Linked DNA regions of Chondromyces crocatus. Each later gene encodes a partner of the first gene's protein in a complex. Links are inferred from orthologs where the notes say so. Each region holds a gene or a part of one and is shown on either strand. Other genes may lie near its edges. The genes, in order: CMC5_RS19910 and CMC5_RS39630.

Evidence for each region.
Region 2: the proteins of CMC5_RS19910 (region 1) and CMC5_RS39630 are in contact, whole or in part, in a cryo-EM structure (PDB 7NYH), measured with the Escherichia coli proteins. The link is inferred for Chondromyces crocatus from one-to-one orthologs.

Annotation. Positions count from the first base shown.
Region 1 is NZ_CP012159.1:5,411,705-5,415,015, forward strand. The notes cover bases 311-3,309. They hold CMC5_RS19910 (NADH-quinone oxidoreductase subunit J family protein), read left to right. Parts: upstream 311-1,505; coding sequence 1,506-2,114; downstream 2,115-3,309. Other genes in these bases: nuoF (NADH-quinone oxidoreductase subunit NuoF), read left to right, coding at 311-1,509; nuoK (NADH-quinone oxidoreductase subunit NuoK), read left to right, coding at 2,111-2,422; nuoL (NADH-quinone oxidoreductase subunit L), read left to right, coding at 2,424-3,309. Also shown: NADH-quinone oxidoreductase subunit NuoE, read left to right, coding at 1-152; more of nuoF, read left to right, coding at 157-310; more of nuoL, read left to right, coding at 3,310-3,311. UniProt on the Escherichia coli protein: NDH-1 shuttles electrons from NADH, via FMN and iron-sulfur (Fe-S) centers, to quinones in the respiratory chain. The immediate electron acceptor for the enzyme in this species is believed to be ubiquinone.
Region 2 is NZ_CP012159.1:10,889,540-10,892,751, reverse strand. The notes cover bases 232-3,131. They hold CMC5_RS39630 (NADH-quinone oxidoreductase subunit A), read right to left. Parts: upstream 1,910-3,131; coding sequence 1,553-1,909; downstream 232-1,552. Other genes in these bases: CMC5_RS39625 (tetratricopeptide repeat protein), read right to left, coding at 2,061-3,131; CMC5_RS39635 (NADH-quinone oxidoreductase subunit B), read right to left, coding at 987-1,565; CMC5_RS39640 (NADH-quinone oxidoreductase subunit C), read right to left, coding at 374-982; CMC5_RS39645 (NADH-quinone oxidoreductase subunit D), read right to left, coding at 232-370. Also shown: more of CMC5_RS39645, read right to left, coding at 1-231; more of CMC5_RS39625, read right to left, coding at 3,132-3,182. UniProt on the Escherichia coli protein: NDH-1 shuttles electrons from NADH, via FMN and iron-sulfur (Fe-S) centers, to quinones in the respiratory chain. The immediate electron acceptor for the enzyme in this species is believed to be ubiquinone.

The DNA.
Region 1 (3,311 bases):
GTGAGACCACGAAAGACGGCAAGGTCACGCTCCGCACTGCGGAGTGCCTCGCCTCGTGCGGCACCGCCCCGATGATCCAGGTCGACAAGGACTACCACGAGAATCTCACGACCGAGCAGGTCGACGCGATTCTCGACCGCCTCACGAGGTGACCGGATGCTGCGCCAGACGAAGTATCTCTCCAAGCACTACGACGTTCCGGATGGTCATCGGCTCTCCGTGTACGAGCGTGACGGCGGGTACCAGCAGGCGAAGCGCGCCCTGCAGATGAGCCGCGACGATCTCGTCACCGAGATGAAGGCCGCGAACATCCGCGGACGTGGCGGTGCCGGGTTCGCGATGGGCGTGAAGTGGAGCTTCATGCCCTGGCCTCCCAAGCCAGAGCGCCCGCACTACCTCGTCATCAATGCGGACGAAGGCGAGCCGGGCACGTTCAAGGATCGCACCTTGATGGAGAAGGCGCCCCACAGCGTGATCGAGGGGTGCATCATCGGCTGCTTCGGGATCGGTGCACACGCCGCGTACATCTACGTGCGCGACGAGCTTCACCTCTCGAAGGAGCGTCTCTGGGGCGCCATCGAGGAGGCGCGGGCCAAGGGATATCTGGGGAAGAAGCCGTTCGGTCTCGACTACCCGGTCGAGGTCTACGTGCACACCGGCGCTGGCGCCTACATCTGCGGTGAGGAGACCTCGCTGCTCAACTCCCTGGAAGGGAAGCGCGGCGAGCCTCGGCTGAAGCCGCCGTTCCCTGCACAGTATGGCGCCTTCGGCATGCCCACGACGGTCAACAACCTGGAGACCATCGCGGCGGTGCCGCTCGCCCTGGAGATGGGCGGTGATGCTTTCTCGAAGCTGTCTTCGCTGCACGATCTCAAGGATGGGGGCTGCCGCCTCTATGGCGTGAGCGGTCACGTCAAGAACCCTGGGGTCTTCGAGGCGTGCGTCGGCCTGACGCTGCGCGAGCTCGTCTACGATCTCGGCGGAGGCGTGAAACACGGCGAGCTGCTCGGCGTGATTCCGGGCGGTTCTTCCTGCCCCATCATCCGCGCCGACGACATGGTCGACGCGCCCGATCCCAAATCGCCGCTCCACCCGTGGCACGGCAAGAGCGCGCTCGACGTCCCGATGGGCGTCGATACGTACCGCGCGCTCGGGACCATGCTCGGCACCTGCTGCGCGATCGTGCTCAGCGACAAGACCGATCCGGTCCTCGCATTCCACAACCTCATGCGCTTCTACCGACACGAGTCGTGTGGTCAGTGCACCCCGTGTCGCGAGGGGAGCGCGTGGCTGTTCAGGATCCTCGATCGGATGGTCGCCGGACAGGCGACCATCGAGGAGCTGGACCGGCTCCACGAGATCGCCGACAACATCATGGGCAACACCATCTGCGCCTTCGGCGAAGGGACGGCGATGCCTGCGATGGGCTTCTTGCGGAAGTTCCGCAAGGAGATGGAGCAGTACATCCGGACGAAGGGTAAGTCGTCCACTGGGGTGCTAGCGCCGTGAAAGTATTCGAACTTGCCTTCTTCGGCCTCGCCTCGCTGATGGTGTTGCTCGGCGGCGTCTCCACGGTCGCCGCGCGCAACCCGATCCGTGCTGCGATGGGGCTGCTGTCGACCATCGTGGGCATCGCGGGGCTGTACCTGATGCTCGCGGCGGAGTTCCTCGCGGCGATCCAGATCCTGGTCTACGCCGGCGCGGTCGTCGTCCTCTTCCTGTTCGTGATCATGCTCCTCGGCCCGTCCGCCACCTCGGGTCGGGACACGCGCAGCGCGGTCCCCCGCTACCTCGGAGCTGGCGTGCTCCTGGCGATCAGCCTCGGATCGCTGGCCCTCGTGCTGTCGGCGAGCGCTGGTCCCTCCGCCCTCCCCGAGGCGCCCAAGTCGCTGGGTACGGTCGAAGGGCTCGGGCGTGAGCTGTTCACCCAGGCGGTCGTCCCCTTCGAACTCGCGGGCGTCTTGCTCCTCATCGCCGTCATCGGCGCCGTCGCCGTGGCGCGAGGTAAGCAGGCGGATTCCACTGGCGTCGCCCCCTCGCCGGAGAAGGACGAGGACAAGGCGTCCACGCCGGCCGTGCTCTCCACCCAGAAGCCCAAGGACGTCCACTCATGAGCAGCGTCCCGATCGAATACTATCTGGTGGTCGCCGCGGTGCTGTTCGTCACGGGAGCGACCGGGTTCCTCCTGCGCAGGAACCTGCTCATTCTGTTGATGAGCATCGAGCTGATGCTCAACGCGGTGAACCTCACCCTGGTCGCGTACAACCGGATTCACCCGCTGAATCACAGCGGTCAGATCTTCACCTTCTTCGTCATCGCCGTTGCTGCCGCCGAGGCGGCGGTGGGGCTCGCCATCATCCTGGCCTTCTACAGGGTCCGACGGACGATGCGCTCTGACGAAGCCGATCTGTTGAGGAGCTAGCGTGGAAGCCCTGAGGACTCTGTTCCCCGAATCGGACTTCACCCTGCTCGCCGCCATTCTGTTGCTGCCCGCTCTGGGCGCGCTCGTGAATGGACTCTTCGGCAAGCGACTGGGGAAGGAGGGCGTCCGTTTGATGGCGCTCTCCGCGCTCGGCGGGTCATTCCTGGCGAGCGTGCTGACGTACCTGCTTCTCCCTGCAGAGGGAAAGCTCTCCTGGAACGCGTGGCGATGGATCACGGTTCAGGGGTGGCACGGTCAGTCGATCCCCATCGACGTCAAGTTCTCGGTCGACGCGCTGAGCGGCACGATGATGCTGGTCATCACCGGGGTCGGCTTCCTCATTCATCTGTACTCGAGCGAGTACATGAAGGAGGACCCCGGCTATCACCGCTTCTTCGCGTACCTGAACCTGTTCTGTTTCGCGATGCTCGTGCTCGTCATGGGCGACAACCTGGCCATGCTCTTCGTGGGCTGGGAGGGGGTCGGCCTGTGCAGCTACTTGCTGATCGGGTTCTGGTACGGCGAGGACAAGAACGCGTCTGCGGGTAGAAAGGCCTTCGTCGTCAACCGCATCGGTGACTTCGGCCTGCTCGTGGCGATGGCGCTCATCGTCTATTACCTGGGCACCGTCAGCTTCGACGGCATCCAGGCCAGTGCGAACGGGCTGCTCCAGAACCTGCAGGTCTGGCCGATCGGCAACCTCTCCGTGAGGACGCTGCCGAGCTGGCTGCACTTCCTCATCCCCGATCAACCGATCACGATCCTGGCTGCCACGGCGGTCGGCTTGACGGTCTTCCTCGGGTGCGCGGGCAAGAGCGCTCAGATTCCTCTCTACATCTGGCTGCCGGACGCGATGGCCGGCCCGACCCCGGTCTCCGCGCTCATCCAC
Region 2 (3,212 bases), 5.5 Mb from region 1 along the record:
TGTGATCGCAGATGCGCGCCAGCTCGCCGAGCGCGACGCGGTAGTACTGGCATCGCTCCGGCACCGTCACGCCCATCATCTTCTCGACGGCGAGCGCGAAGCCGACGTTGTTCAGCATCGGCGAGACGTAGTTGCAGCGGTCGACGTACGGGAACACCTGCGTCCAGGTGCCGCGCTCGCACATCTTCTCGAAGCCACGGTGCAGGTAGCCGATCTGCACGTCGGCCTTGTTGATCACCTCACCCGACAGCTCGACGACGATCCGGACGGTGCCGTGCATCGCGGGATGCGACGGCCCCATGTTCAGCAGCATCGGCTCGCTCGGAAGTTCGAGCTCGCCCTCACTGATATCGAGATCCAGCGGTTCCATGGGCTAGGCCTCCGGGGGCAGGGGCGCTTCTTCGTTCGCGTATCCGGCGTGCTGATCGTGCGTCTGGCGACCGAAGCTCATGCCTTCGTCAGGACCGAAGGGAGCCATCTTGCCAGGCACGTCGCGGAACGGGACGAGCGGTTGGTACTTCTGGGCGGGGTAGTCCTTCCGGAGCGGGTATCCCTCGAACTCCGGGTACATCAGGATGCGGCGCAGATCCGGGTGGTTGACGAAGTTGACGCCGAACATGTCGAACGTCTCGCGCTCGAACCAGTTCGCGCCCTTCCACACCGGCACCAGCGAGGCGATGTCGGCACCGGACCCGTCTTCTTCACCGACGCGCGCCTTGATGCGGATGCGGTGACCGTGCTGGAGCGACCGGAGGTGACAGACCACCTCGAAGCGCGGGACCATGCCCTGCCACAGGTAGTCGACCGCCGTGAGGTCGGTGAACATGTCCATGTCGATGCGCGGGTCCTCCCGGAGGAACTTCGCGACATCGAGCCATGCGGCCGGATCGACCACCGCCGTGTCGTCGCCGAACTGCGAGTGGGTCTCCAGGATGGCGCCGGGGAACCGGGCCTGGAGCAGGTCGAGGATCTGCTTGCTCATGCGCTCAGCCTCCTCCCTTCCGCTGGAGCTGGAGCAGCTCCTCGCCATGCTTCGCGGGATCGAAGCGCGGCTTGACCACGGCGGGCGTGCGGTCACCGCGCGCGATCTTGTCCTGGAGGAGCATCAGCCCGTCGAGGACCGCCTCGGGACGCGGCGGGCAGCCCGGCACGTACACATCGCAAGGGATGACTTTGTCGATCCCCGGGACGGTCGTGTAGTTGTCGTAGAAGCCGCCGCAGGACGCGCACGTGCCGAAGGCGAGCACGTACTTCGGGTCCGTCATCTGCTCGTAGATGCGGCGCAGCGCGGGCGCCTGGCGCTGGCTGATCGTGCCCACCACCCAGAGCAGGTCCGCCTGTCGCGGCGAGAAGCGGGGCGCCTCGGCGCCGAACCGCGCCATGTCGAAGCGCGGGCTCGCCATGGCCATGAACTCCATCCCGCAGCAGGCCGTGACGAACGGGTACTGGAACAGCGAGTACTTCTTCGCCCAGCCGAGCAGCGCGTCGAGCCTGGTCGTGGCGAACCCCGTCTCGGAGCCTTCGAGGACCCGGACGCTGGTCGTGGTGTTTTTCACTTCTCCCATTCGAGGGCTCCCTTCTTCCACACGTACAGCAGGCCGACGACGAGCAACGCGATGAACGAGCCCATGGTCGCCAGCCCGACCCAGCCGAGCGACCGGAACTGAAGCGTCCACGGATAGATGAGCACGGCCTCCAGGTCGAACACCACGAACAGGATCGCGGTCAGGTAGAACTTGACGCTCGGCTTGACGAATCGCCCGCCGGTCGACTCGCTGCCGCACTCGTAGGGGATCATCTTCTCCGGCGTCGGGTTCTTCGGCCCGATGAACGAAGAAAGCCCGAACATCGCGAGGGCGATGATTGCGGCGACGAGGAAGAGCAGCAGGAGCGGGATGTAGGTGGCCATCGGGTACCTAGGTCGCTTCGCCCCCGGACAAAGGCTTCATCTCGGTCGGATGTTCGGCTGGGCTTCGGGCGGCAAAAAATCCAGCGTATTCCGGTGAATGGGGCCGGGATCTAGCTGGCACCCCGGGGGGTGTCAATGATGCCGCGACCGTTCAGGGACGGCTGGAGGCCAGGATGAGCCCCCGCCAGGCTGTGAGTGCCGGCCCGAGGGTGGCCTCGATCTCCTGGATCTCGGTGCGCAGCTCCGCGTCTCCGACCCCGGCCGTCCGGGCTTCCCGGATGCACGCGAGCGCCGCCAGGTATTTTTTGCGCGCGACGAAGGCCTTGGCGAGGAGGGGCCAGATCGTCTTGGGGGGTGAGCCGAGGTTGGCGGCGCGCCGGAGCGGTCCCAGCGCCTCGCCCGGTCGACCATCCTCCAGCATCGCTTCCCCCAGCCGGCGGAAGATGTCGGCGGCGGCCACCCCATCCTGCGCGTACTGGACGGCCAGGCGCATCACCTCTTCCCCTTGCTGCTCCTCGCCCAGCTTGACGCAGGACGTCCCGAGCATGCCCAGGCCCTTGGCGATGAGACCTCGCGCCTCTGGCGTGAGCATCTGCCCCTCGGGCGTGCGCAGGAAGATGGCGAGCGGCGCAGGCCAGGAGCCGAGGATCTGGATGACCTTTCCCCACTCGCCGCGCTGGGCGGCGACCTCGGCGTCGGCCACCTTGGTGAGGTCGATGGCGGACTTCTGCCGGTCGGAGGCTCGGTCCAGCTCCTCGCGGACGTGCGCGCGGATGCGGGCCCGATAGTCGTTCAGCTCGTAGGTCTCCTCCATGCCGTCACGCAGGAGCAGGAGACGCGAGGTGCGACCCTCGACCATCAGCTTGCGCAGGCTGTAGCCGTAGAGCGGCGCGAGCAGCAGGTAGCGGACGCCGATGTGGAGCTGGAGTCCCTCCAGATCGGTGTCGCGCTCCGGCGCCGGGGGCATCGCTTCCTCGGTGAGGAGCGCCGCGACGAGGCGGTGACGGAAGTCCACCAGCGTGAGCCGCTGGACGTCGCCCACGTCTTCCTCCTCGCCCGGTGGCGCGATGACGAAGTCGACGAGGGTGTTGTCTGGGTTTCTGCGATCCACCGTGAGCGCGGTGATGCGAGCCCCGGTGATCATCGAGAACGCGAAGAAGGCCTCGCCCACGATGTCACAGAGAGCATGGAAGCTTCCGATGCCCTCACCGATACGCTCGAACCAACCATCGGTGCGGACGGCATCGAGGGAAAAAACACGCTCTTTGGCCATGCCGATCGACCTGATCAACGTACGAAGTGC